2 regions of the Faecalibacterium sp. AF10-46 genome follow, and region 1 is predicted to be linked to the other one. Evidence: a T-box and tRNA genes for the amino acid it is inferred to sense, from the RefSeq annotation. Region 1 holds a T-box; the other holds one or more tRNA genes.

Region 1 (6,341 bases):
ATGAACAGTCCCTGTTTTGCCAGCCACACCGCGTCGTCGGCACTGCCGGAATAGCAGTGGACGATGCCCTTGGGCTGGTATTTTTTGAGCAGGGCGTAAACGTCGGCGTGGGCGTTGCGGTCGTGCACGATGATGGGTTTGTCCAGCTCCAGCGCCAGCCGGATGTGTGCCTCAAACATGGCCAGCTGGGCATCCTTGGGCACAGGCCAGTGGTAGTCCAGCCCGCACTCCCCCACTGCCACCACCTTGGGGTCCTCGTAATACAGGGCCAGAGCGCGCATCTCTGCGGCCCAGTCTCCGCCGTACACCGAGACCGTAGGAGCCGGGCCTTCCTCGCCGCAGTCGGCGGCGGGCAGCAGGCTTTCCGGGTGGATGCCAACAGCTGCCACCACCCACGGGTAGCGGTGCGCCAGCTCCAGCACTTTGGGTGCATCCCCGGAGTGGGTGGCCTGTTCACACACGCCCACCACGCCCTTGCCGGGCAGGCTGTCCAGCAGGAAATCGCGGTCTGCGTCAAAAGCGCGGGCACTGTAGTGCGCGTGGGTGTCAAAAATGGGGCCGGTCATTTGCCCTCCTTTTTGGCGGGGGCCTTGTTCACCAGCCAGATGCCCACACACACGAACACCAGCGCCGCCAGATACTGCCAGCGGAACAGGGGTTCGCCGTTGAGCACGACGCTCAGCAGCACGTTGACCACCGGGTTCACGAAGCCAAAGATGGCAATGCGGCTGACCGGGTTGTTCTTCATCAGCAGGGCCCACAGCACATAGCCTGCCCCGCAGATGAAGGCCAGATACAGCATGACCACCACCGCCAGTGCGCTCTGCACATGGAGACTGCCGCCCAGCACAGTGCCCAGCACGAACAGTGCCAGACCGCCCACGAACAGGTTGATGAAGCAGACGGCAAAGCTGTCTGCTTTTTTGGTCACGGATTTGTTCCACGGGCCGGACAGGGTAAAGATGATGGTAGCGGCCATCATGCAGAACACGCCCCAGCCGCTTCCGCTGCCGTGGTTGCCCAGCGTGCCGATGAGCACGCCCGCAAAGCCGATGACACAGCCCAGCGTTTTGGCAGCGGTCATGCGGTCGGCGTTGCCGTAGATGAAATGGGCAAAAATCACGCCCAGAAAGCTCTGGGTGCTGTTCAGGATACCGCCAAAGGCACCCGTGAGCATGGCAACAGCGATGTAATAGAATGCGTACTGGGTCGTGGTCTGCCACAGGCCCAGAGCACAGCACTCCGCTGCCACTTTGCTGCGGGGAAACTTGGGCAGGCGGCTCTGCAACAGAACACTGCCCAGAAGCACCAGAAAGCTGCCCAGCATGAACCGCACACCGGCAAAGCAGAAGATGGAGGCGGTGCTGCCGGAATCAATGGAGAACAGCCGGTAGCCCAGCTTGATGAAGGGGAAGGCCGAGCCCCACAGCACATTGCAGAAGATGGCCAGCAGCACGGCAAACACCGGCGTGCCGAAAATTTTATCCAGCCATTCCGCGTGGGAAAGCGTTTTGTTTTCCTGCATGGCGGCTCAGTGGATGCGGCTGCCTACGGGGGTGTCGTCGCCGTAGAAAGCGATGGAGCAGCCGCCGTCGGCGGTATCAGCAGCAAAGATCATGCCCTCGCTGACGTACTTGCCCTTCATCATCGGGCGGGGAGCCAGATTGCACACAATGCCGATCTTCTTACCGATCAGGTCTTCCGGCTTGAACCACTTTGCAATGCCGGAAAGGATGCAGCGCTCCCGCTCGCCGTCGAACACGGTCAGGTGCAGCAGCTTCTTGCTCTCCTTCAGGTTCTCGCAGGCGCGCACCTCGGCCACGCGCAGCTCCACCTTGCAGAAGGTGTCAAAGTCGATCTCTTCCTCGTGGGTAAAGTCCACGGTGCTCTCCTCGGCGGGGGCGGCAGCCTTCTTCTCTGCTTCGGCCTTGGCCTTGTTGGCAGCTTCGGCAGCGGCCTTGCGTTTCTCGTCCTCTTCCTTCAGGTGGGCAATTTCCTTTGCCACATCGATGCGGGGGAACAGTGCCTCGCCCTTGTGCACGGTGTAGGTCTCCTGTGCGCCGTAGGTGGTCTTGGTCAGGTCCAGAGCAGATGCGTCCAGACCCAGCTGTTCCATCATCTTGGGTGCGGTGGTGGGCAGGTATGCGTTCAGCAGGATGCCGCACACGCGCAGTGCCTCGCACAGGTGGTACAGCACGCTCTCCAGACGGGCCTTGTTGGCCTCGTCCTTGGCCAGCGCCCAGGGTGCGGTCTCGTCGATGTACTTGTTGGCGCGCTGGATGACCGCAAAGATCTCCATCAGGGCCTGCGGGATGGTCAGGCTGTCCATGTCGGCCGTGACCTTGGCGGTCAGCTCGTTGACCATGGTCTCCAGCTCGGTGTCAATGGCCTCGGTACCGGCCACATTGTGCACGGTGCCGCCGAAGTACTTCTCGCACATGGCGACCGTGCGGCTGAGCAGGTTGCCCAAATCGTTCGCCAGATCGCTGTTGATGCGGGTGATCAGGGCTTCGTTGGTGAACATGCCATCGTTGCCGAAGGGAATCTCACGCAGCAGGAAGTAGCGGATGGCATCCACGCCGTAGCGGTCGCACAGGATCACAGGGTCCACCACGTTGCCCACGGACTTGGACATCTTGCCGCCGTTCATCAGCAGCCAGCCGTGGCCGAACACCCGTTTGGGCAGGGGCAGATCCAGAGCCATCAGCATGGCGGGCCACAGAATGGTGTGGAAACGCAGGATCTCCTTGCCCACCATGTGAAGGTCGGCAGGCCAGAACTTGTCGTAGTCGTGATATTTTTCGTTACCGTAGCCCAGCGCGGAGATATAGTTGCTCAGGGCGTCCACCCACACATACATGGTGTGCTTGGGGTCGAAGGGCACGGGGATGCCCCACTTCACGGAGGTGCGGGACACGCAGGTGTCCTGCAGGCCCTGCTTGATGAAGGCGATCATCTCGTTCTTGCGGCTCTCAGGCTGGATGAACTGGGGGTTCTCCTCGTAGAGCTTCAGCAGGCGGTCGGCATACTTGCTGGTCTTGAAGAAGTAGGCTTCCTCGTGTGCGTCGTACACTTCGCGGCCGCAATCGGGGCACTTGCCGTCCACCAGCTGGCTGTCGGTCCAGAAGCTCTCGCAGGGCTTGCAGTAGTGGCCGATGTACTCGCCCTTGTAGATGTCGCCCTGCTCATACAGCTTGGTGAAAATTTTCTGGCAGGACTCCATGTGGTAGTCGTCGGTGGTGCGGATGAAGCGGTCGTAGCTGACGTCCAGCAGCTTCCACAGATCCTTGACGGTGGCTACGATCTTGTCCACATACTCCTTGGGGGTCACACCGGCATCGGCAGCCTTGTCCTGAATTTTCTGGCCGTGCTCGTCGGTGCCGGTCAGGAACATGACGTCATAGCCCTGCATCCGCTTGAAGCGTGCCAGTGCGTCGCAGGCGACAGTGGTATAGCTGTGGCCGATGTGCAGCTTGTCGCTGGGGTAGTAGATGGGAGTGGTGATGTAGAATGTCTTGTGCTCACTCATAGGTTGATACTCTTCCTTTCCTGATTTGGCGGGGGACGAAAAAAGCCCTCATCCTGCCGGACTGAGCCGGACAAGGACGAGAGCCTGAAACTTTCGTGGTACCACCTTGCTTCGCCGCACCCTTGCGGGCGCAGCCTTTTGCCGGGCCAAAAAGCACGGCGCAGCGCGGTAACGGGCGCACCCGTCGCAGGCTCAATTTTCACCTGCGCAGCTCCGAGACCATCTTCGGCATCGCGCGGCCTGCCCGGTTCCATCCTTCGGGCTTTCTGTCAGGCGCAGACGGTGCGTACTCTTCTCTTCACAGCCAATTTACACTGTTATGTCTATAATACGCAAAAACGGTGGGTTTGTCAACATTAAATCTCGTAATCCAGACAGAACCGTGCCTTGGTGTAGGGCCGCACCTTGCCGTCGGCCACAGCCACATGGGCGGGATGGACGGAGTAGCCCTTGAGGGCCTCGGCGCTTTCAAAGGTGGTGTCCAGCATCAGGTCGGCGGTGGAAGAGGGGAGACCGTTGATGTTGACATGCACTTCCACAAGGCCGGGGATCTTGCCGGCCAGACTTTCCAGCCCCTCTTTGATGCCTGCCTTGACGGCGGCTTTTTCGGCATCGGACAGTTCGTCCTTCAGCTGCCAAAGGATCACATGCTTGACCATAATAAAATACCTCCTGCGTTTTTTCTCATTGTAGCAGGATGAGAAAACGAACGCAAGAGGAAAGCTGCAAAGTATTATTGGGGTGCGAACAGCAGCACCACCAGAAGTACGGCACAGAGCACCGAAAGCCCAATGCCTTCCAGCCGGGTGAGCTTGATGTATTTTTCTGTTGGTTCGGTCTGCGTATACCGCCCACGGTCATGCAGGGCAATGGCATCCTCCGGCTGCAGTGCCATAAAAATGCCGAAGCCGATGCCGAAAAGTGCGACTAAAATCGAAAAGATAACTTCCATGGAACCCCCTCACTTTTTGTCGTCCTTGCTCAAGAGATAGCACAGATGCGAGATCAGCAGAACAACACTGAACACGAGCGCCGCCACCATCAAAATGGAATTCAGCGGCTTCACCTTGGGCAGAAAAATGTTGACCAGATAGAGTGCACCGCAAAGGATCGACAGGATGCCGAAGGATCTGTGGAAGTGCTGCTTTTCGTCCTCGCTGCTCCAGCCGGTGCCGGTGCCATTGTACAGGTCCCGGATGCCGCGGTATAAAAACAGCACACCCAGCGCGGCGTTCAGCCAATCCCAGTCCGAAAGATTCAAATTCATGGTGGCCCCTTTCCGGCTGTCAATCCGCACTATGGTTCCAGCTTTCGTAGGCGACAAGATAGATCAGATCTGCCACAATCCAGATGATGCTGAGGACACGGTGAAGCAGAGTGGCCGGGTCCAACAGGAGAAGAGTGAAGAAAATCACAGCATTGCACATGAAAAGGACGCCGTTTTTCTTCTGCCACATAGCACGGTATTCCGGATCGCGGTCGTACTGGTTGAAAAAGGTATGGATGAGCGGGTCTTTGCCCAGCAGGTCCCGCAGGCCCATCCAGAATGCAAAGATGCCCAAAACAAGATGCATCAGGTTCAGCCGATCAAACGTAAATACAATCTGCATAAAATGCACCTCCTTTTTCACCATTATACCATAGGGGGGGTGGAAACACAAGGACGGTATTCAACCGCGCAGCGTAAAATTTGCACAAATCGGGCATCAACTGCTGGTTGAAAAAGTACAAAATAAAACCAGCCGGACGAGGCGGTTGCAAGCCCTCGTCCGGCTGGATACTTACTTCTTCGGAGTCATAAGCCTCTTCTCCTTGGGGTTCCTCATTTTCGGAGTAAACGTTTCATAGGGTGACTCTCCTTAGAAACTACTGGAAACTGAGAATCTATTTCAAGGGGACGAATTTACTTAGTACATTGGATTGACCCTTCTCTTAACTGATGGAGTGCGGCACCGAGATTCGGAAGATGAATTTCATATTACCACATTCTTTCGAGTTAGATTCGCTAGGGGCAAACTACTTAGTACATTGGTAGAACTCCTTTTTTGCTATTCAAATAATGTTCTCCGTACAAAAGATACCTTCATAGGAATCATCTCCGGCGGATCTATTTGAATCGCTGGGGGTTAAGTTTATCGACAGGTTGTCGTGTAATCGCATTTTTGATGCTCAAGACTGGCTCATTTTTGTTGTGTTTTTATACGGGGGAAACATCCCGTCTGTGGTGAGCCTCTATTTTGCTTCTCAGCGAATCCCGACAGCCTGTCCAAACTGTGCGGGTTCCATATCGACCATCGGTCTCGCTCCTTTCTGCTTCAAGTCAGCGGGATTAGCTCTCTCTTGAGCTTCTGCTGTACTTCTCTGGTTTCTGGCTTTATTATACATATTTCTGATCGATTTGTCTATTCGCAGAGTGCACAAGGATAGAAACATATAATTGTGCAGTTCTTGAAAAATAGCAGATAGAACGTGCAAAATGCTGCTTTCTGCGCGGTGTGTCCGGGCAATCAGACCCTTTGGAGAGGAACTCTGTGCCCTGCAGGGAGGGCTGCCGAGGAAGTCACGACGAAAAGCAGATGCTGTACTGCGGGCCGCTTGCCCGTGCCATCTTCCGGCTGGTGTTCCGCCGCGGCGCAAAACAGGAGGACTGACAGATTTTAGATATGCAGTTATAATAAATATGTATAAGAGCGGGTGTAATCCCAGACGAGACACCTATACGAATTTTATATATCGGGCATATAAAGTATGTACAATGGGGCATTTTTGATGGAAATATTTCCCGGAATGCCCTGAAAAAGCCATTGAAACC
Region 2 (6,341 bases), on a different contig from region 1:
GCAGCGTGGAAAAGGGAACCTACGAGATCCTGATCGGTGAGGCGCGGGCATCCGAGGCCATCCGTAAGACCGAGTACCGCACCGATGTCATCGGCTCCAACACCCGTCTGGCTGGTGCCAGTCTGGAAATGATCGACCTGCCCGCTCGTGAGAGCCGCCTGCGCAAGGCGCTGGCCGAGGTGCAGAAGGACTATGACTTCATCTTTATCGATTGTCCGCCCAGTCTGGACCTGCTCACCCTGAACGGCCTGAGTGCCTGCGACAGCGTTCTCATTCCGGTGCAGTGCGAGTATTACGCGCTGGAGGGTCTTTCGGAGCTGATCAGCACCTTAAAGACCATTCGCAAAAAGTACAACCCGTATCTGGATATCGAGGGCGTGGTGTTCACCATGTTCTCACTGCGGTATAATCTGACCGTGCAGGTGGTGGAGCAGGTGCAGAAGTATTTCGGCTCCAAGGTGTACAAGACCACCATCCCGCGCTCCATCCGTATTTCGGAGGCACCCAGCTACGGCCAGCCCATCAATTTCTATGAACCCAAGGGCAAGGGCAGCGAAGCGTACATGGATCTGGCAATCGAATTTGTCAAGAACAACCGCCCGCACGAGCCCAAGAAGGCCCGCAGCAAAAGTGCACCCGTCGCAGAGCAGACGAAAAACGCTCTGGAAGATTAAACCTCAGGGGGAACATGAATGGCAAGAGGAAAAGGAGGACTTGGCCGCGGGCTGGACAGTCTGTTTGAAGATGCCGCCCCGGTTTTTGAGTCCGGTGCAAAGGTAGACACCTTGCCCCTGCGTGAGATCGAACCGGACCCGGAACAGCCGCGCAAGACCTTTGACGAACAGGCGCTGGGCGAGCTGGCGGCCAGCATTGCAGAGCATGGTCTGCTGCAGCCCATCGCGGTGCGTCCGCGCCCGCGCGGCGGCTACAGCATCGTGGCGGGTGAGCGCCGCTGGCGTGCCTGCCGCATGGCAGGGCTGAACGATGTGCCGGTGGTCATTAAGGAAGTCAGCGACGAGCAGGCCATGGAGCTGGCTCTGGTGGAAAACCTGCAGCGCGAGGATCTGGACCCGGTGGAAGAAGCAACCGGCATCCGGGAGCTGATGACCCGCTGCGGCCTGACGCAGGAGCAGGCGGCACAGAAGTTGGGCAAGAGCCGCAGCGCACTGGCCAACAGCCTGCGCCTGCTGAACCTGCCGGAAAACGTGCTGGAACTGCTGAAAAGCGGCTTTATCAACATCGGCCACGCAAAGGTGATCCTGAGCCTGCCCACGCCGGAGCTGCAGGAGCAGGCGGCGCAGATCATTGCAGACAACCAGCTGAACGTGCGTCAGGCCGAGGCGCTGTGCAAAAAGCTGGCAAAGCCCGCAAAGGAGCCCAGAGAACCCAAGCCGCGGGGCACTCTGCCGGTGGAGGTGGAAGAAAGCCTCAAGCAGGTGCTGGGCAGCGAGGTGAACGTGGCCTACCACGACGGCAAGGGCAGGCTGACCGTGCATTTCTATTCAGACGAGCAGCTGCGGGCCTTTGCCAACCTGCTGGGACAGTACCAGAACGAAGAATAAAGCGATCCAAGGCGGGCGACCGTCTTTGAACGGCACAGGGGAGGGGATCTTCTGTGCGAACCGAAATAGAGCAAGGAGAGTCAATCATGCTTGATATCAAATTTGTCCGTGAAAACCCGGACGCTGTCAAGGAAAACATCAAGAAGAAGTTTCAGGATGCAAAGCTCCCGCTGGTGGACGAGGTCATCGAGAAGGATGCCAAGTACCGCGCATGCCTGAAGGAAGTGGAAGCCCTCAAGGCTGCCCGCAACAAGCTGAGCAAGGCCAACGGCCCCCTGTTCGGCCAGCTGAAGAAGTGCACCGATGAGGCACAGAAGGCCGAACTGCAGGCTCAGATCGATGCCAACAATGCCGCCGTCAAGGCCGATGCCGACAAGATGGCTGAGCTGGAAAAGGAAGAAGAGACCCTGTCCGCACGCATTCAGGAGATCATGTACACCATTCCGCAGATGATCGATCCCAGCGTGCCCATCGGCCCGGATGATACCTACAACGTGGAAGCACAGCGCTTTGGTGAGCCTGTGGTGCCCGATTTCCCCATTCCGTACCACACCGAGATCATGGAGAGCTTCGACGGCATCGATATGGACGCTGCAGGCCGCGTGGCCGGCAACGGTTTCTACTATCTGCTGGGCAACATCGCCCGCCTGCACGAGGCTGTGCTGGCCTATGCCCGCGACTTTATGATCAACAAGGGCTTCACCTATGTGATCCCTCCCTTCATGATGCACGGCAACGTGGTGCAGGGTGTCATGTCCTTCCCGGAAATGGATGCCATGATGTATAAGATCGAGGGTGAGGACCTGTACCTGATCGGTACCAGCGAGCACACCATGATCGGCCGCTTCATCGACCAGACTCTGGACGAGGCCACTCTGCCCCTGACCCTGACCTCCTACAGCCCCTGCTTCCGCAAGGAAAAGGGCGCTCACGGCATCGAGGAGCGCGGCATTTACCGCATCCATCAGTTCGAGAAGCAGGAAATGATCGTGGTCTGCCGCCCCGACGAGAGCGCTGACTGGTACGAGAAGCTGTGGAAGAATTCTGTGGAGCTGTTCCGCAGCATGGAGATCCCGGTGCGTCAGCTGAACTGCTGCTCCGGCGACCTGGCCGACCTGAAGGTGAAGAGCTGCGATATCGAAGCATGGAGCCCCCGCCAGCAGAAGTACTTCGAGGTCTGCTCCTGCTCCAACCTGGGCGATGCACAGGCACGCCGCCTGCACATCCGCGTGAAGGGCAAGGACGGCAAGACCTATCTGGCCCACACCCTGAACAACACCTGCGTGGCACCTCCGCGTATGCTGATCGCCTTCCTGGAGAACCATCTGCAGGCCGACGGCACCGTGACCATCCCCGAAGTGCTGCAGCCGTATATGGGCGGCCTGAAGGTCATGGTTCCCACCCATAAGAAGGGTTGAAGAATTGACCGGCTTTTCCACAAGGCTCGGATAAATGGTTGAAAAATCCCGCTTTCTATTCAATGGAAAGCGGGATTTTTGCGTATCTTCGTTTGTATTTTGGACGACACGAAAAAATATGATTTTTTTAAAAATATGTGTTGACAAAAGGGGTATCTGTGGGTATAATAATAGAGCACTGTTCGAGTGCACAAACAATATGTGGCGGTATAGCTCAGTTGGCTAGAGCATTCGGTTCATACCCGAAGTGTCACCGGTTCAAATCCAGTTACCGCTACCACTTTTACAGAGTTTCGCTAAGGTTAGGGGGACGGTCGTCTGCAGTAGTGGACGATGGAAGTCGGAGGTTTTAGCGAAGCTCTGTATTTCTAAGGCCCGTTGGTCAAGCGGTTAAGACACGGCCCTTTCACGGCTGTAACATGGGTTCGATTCCCGTACGGGTCATGAATAAAATCCCTGATCTTAGGATCAGGGATTTTTTCATGCAACCCGTACGAGGAATCGAAGGAACACGGCCGCCCGCAGGCGGCAAAAAAGAGCCCAGTGGGCTCTTTTTTAGTGTTCGGGTCCCATCCTGTAGGAATGTCTACCGTGGTAGCTGCCGCTGCATTCGCTCGGGGGATTTTTAATTTGACCCGTACGGGAATCGAACAGGGCGGCGGTGCGCAGCACCGCAACCAAAGCCCCAGTGGGGCTTTGGTTAGCCCGCGGGTCCCAACGGCCAGGAATGTCTACCGTGGTTGCTGCCGTTTTGACCCGTACGAGGAATCGAAGGAACACGGCCGCCCGCAGGCGGCAAAAAAGAGCCCAGTGGGCTCTTTTTTAGTGCCCCGGGTTGCGGCTCCCAGCATCCGCGCGTGCCTTGGGCGGCACTTGCGTCTTGCTGGCCGCTGCCCCAACAACTCCTCCCTGCATCGGCCACTGGCCGCGGTCGTCGTTGTTGCAGGTCCCGTCCTGTAGGAATGTCTAATGTGGTTGCTACCGCTGCATTGCGCAAGGGCGTTTTTAATTTGACCCGCACGGGAATTGCAGCTGAGCTGACCGCCGCCAGCGAGCAAAGACTTCCCCCGGTCGGGGGAAGATGTCGCATAGCGACAAAAAGGGGAGTACAGGGAAGCGAAGCTGGGGCCGTGGTCAGCGGGATGCGAACGCCGCTCCAAGGCGTGAAGCATACGCTGGGAACCACAACCCGGGACAGGGCGGCGGTGCGCCTTCGTCTTGAATACTACATACCAGATCACGGATAAAAGACCCGGCAGAGGAACACGTTCAAGTGCTCTTCTGCCGGGTCTTTCTACATTTTTTTCGCAGATTTTCGACCTGAAATAGTAACAAAATTATGTCATTGAGACATCAATCCTCTATTTTTAACCGCGAAAATTGACTTGCATGCCAAAAAATCCGGGATGTTCTGGCACTTTCCATATAAATTCATGACAAAGTTTGGTAGAAATAATATCTTGTATACAGGCTGCACTTACGTTACAATACAGATGATATATCAATTGTACGAGCAGAAGGGAGGAAATGGAGTCCATAAGGGCGGTTTTCAATCACGAGTACGGGCTGGTGGCGGATGCAGCGTGCAGTTTTTGCATCATCTGTTCCCATCGCCTGATGCTTAGAACGGGAGGATGTCAATGGAAGTCTTTTTGCAAGCACTGGTAAACGGGATCCTGCTGGGCGGTTTCTACTCCCTGATGGGAATGGGCCAGAACATCATTTTCGGTGTTATGAACATCGTCAACTTCTGCCACGGCGAAATGTTGATGGTGGGCATGTACATCACCTATGTTCTGTATACCTACTTTGGGGTGGACCCCTATGTAGCCCTTCCCATCGTTGCAGTGCTCATGTTCGGTCTGGGTGCGCTGATCCAGTCCACTCTGATCACCCCTTCGCTCAAGACCAAGAGCTTTACGAACCTGCTGTTCCTCACCGTCGGTCTGGGCCTGCTGCTCACCAACGGCGCTCTGGTCATCTTTGGTTCCACCTATTATAAGATCATTACCCCTTATTCCCAGACCTACATTCCGCTGGGTCCGGTCACGATCGCGCTGCCGCGTCTGGTCAGCTTCCTGATCCTGATCGTGGTCGCGATTGCGCTGTTTGCCTTCCTCAAGTATTCCACCACCGGCAAGCAGATCCGCGCCGTATCCCAGAACCCCATTGGTGCTGAGGTCGTGGGCATCAACGTCAAGAAAATTTACATCCTGACCTATGGTCTGGGCGTGGCTCTGGCCGGTATCGCCGGCTCTCTGCTGACCCAGTTCTACACCATCTATCCCACCGCAGGCGCAAGCTTCGGCTTCCGCGCACTGATCGTCGTGGTCGTGGGCGGTCTGGGCTCCATCCCCGGCGCATTCTTCGCCGGTATTTTCCTGGGCCTGCTGGAGCAGATGAGCGCATTGTTCATCAGCCCGTCCTACAGTGATATGATCGTGTTCGTCACCTTCATCATCATTCTGGTCGTGCGTCAGGTCATGATTCTGAGGAGGCGATAAGATGGATACCAGAAAAGCAGTTAAAACCTATCACCGCAATCTGGCGATCGTTCTGGCTATCATCATCGCCATCTTCGCAGCGATCCCGCTGGTCGTGGATAAACCCTACATCATCAACATTTTCGTTCTTACCTTCTATATGTCCACCCTGTCCATGGCATGGAACATTCTGGGCGGCATCACCGGCCAGAACTCGCTGGGTCTGGCCGCTTACATGGGTCTGGGTGCCTATGTGTGCTGTCTGGTGGTCACAAAGACGGGCATGAACCCCTGGGTGGCCGCTGTGCTGGATATGCTCGTTGTGGGCGTTGTGGCCGGTGTCATCTTCTTCCCAAGCCTGATCCTGCGCGGCCCCTACTTCACGCTGGTGTCCATCGCGTTTGCCGAGTCCATCCGTCAGTTCATCATCAACTCGGAGTTCTTCGGCCGCGCATCCGGTGTGGGCCTGCCCTTCGGCAAGGACTCCTTTGCGCAGTTCCGCTTTACCAGCAAGGTGCCGTATTACTACATCGGCTTCATCATGATGGTGGGCGTTTATCTCATCATGAAGAAGATCGGCCGCTCCAAGCTGGGCTTTGCGCTGCGCACCATCCGCGAGGATGAGGACGCAGCCGCCGCTATCGGCATCAACCCCACCAAGTACAAGGTCATTGCCGTTGTCATTTCGGCTATCATTGCCGGGCTGGTCGGCTTCTTCTATGTCAGCTACATCCGCTACATCGACCCCGATGTTATGATTCAGTCCAAGTCCACTGAGATCGTGCTGCCCGCAGTCGTGGGCGGCGCTGCCTACATCGAAGGCCCGCTGATCGGCGGCCTCATCATGATCCCGCTGAGCGAACTGCTGCGTGCAAACT

The links. A T-box is a leader RNA that pairs with one kind of tRNA and senses whether it is charged. The one in region 1 lies ahead of metG (methionine--tRNA ligase), so its partner is inferred to be a tRNA-Met.
Region 2: it has a tRNA-Met gene. The T-box ahead of metG (methionine--tRNA ligase) is inferred to sense a tRNA for this amino acid. The anticodon was not compared.

Annotation. Positions count from the first base shown of each region.
Region 1 is NZ_QVGY01000012.1:39,067-45,407, reverse strand. Features, by position in the region: gene DWV57_RS12135 (TatD family hydrolase) at 1-566, opposite strand, end outside; gene DWV57_RS12130 (DMT family transporter) at 563-1,525, opposite strand; gene metG (methionine--tRNA ligase) at 1,532-3,529, opposite strand; T-box leader at 3,599-3,840, opposite strand; gene DWV57_RS12115 (Dabb family protein) at 3,886-4,188, opposite strand; gene DWV57_RS12110 (hypothetical protein) at 4,263-4,481, opposite strand; gene DWV57_RS12105 (SdpI family protein) at 4,491-4,796, opposite strand; gene DWV57_RS12100 (hypothetical protein) at 4,816-5,139, opposite strand.
Region 2 is NZ_QVGY01000010.1:80,303-86,643, forward strand. Features, by position in the region: gene DWV57_RS10995 (ParA family protein) at 1-674, shown strand, start outside; gene DWV57_RS11000 (ParB/RepB/Spo0J family partition protein) at 693-1,562, shown strand; gene serS (serine--tRNA ligase) at 1,649-2,980, shown strand; tRNA gene DWV57_RS11010 (tRNA-Met) at 3,184-3,260, shown strand; tRNA gene DWV57_RS11015 (tRNA-Glu) at 3,353-3,424, shown strand; gene DWV57_RS11020 (branched-chain amino acid ABC transporter permease) at 4,621-5,484, shown strand; gene DWV57_RS11025 (branched-chain amino acid ABC transporter permease) at 5,486-6,341, shown strand, end outside.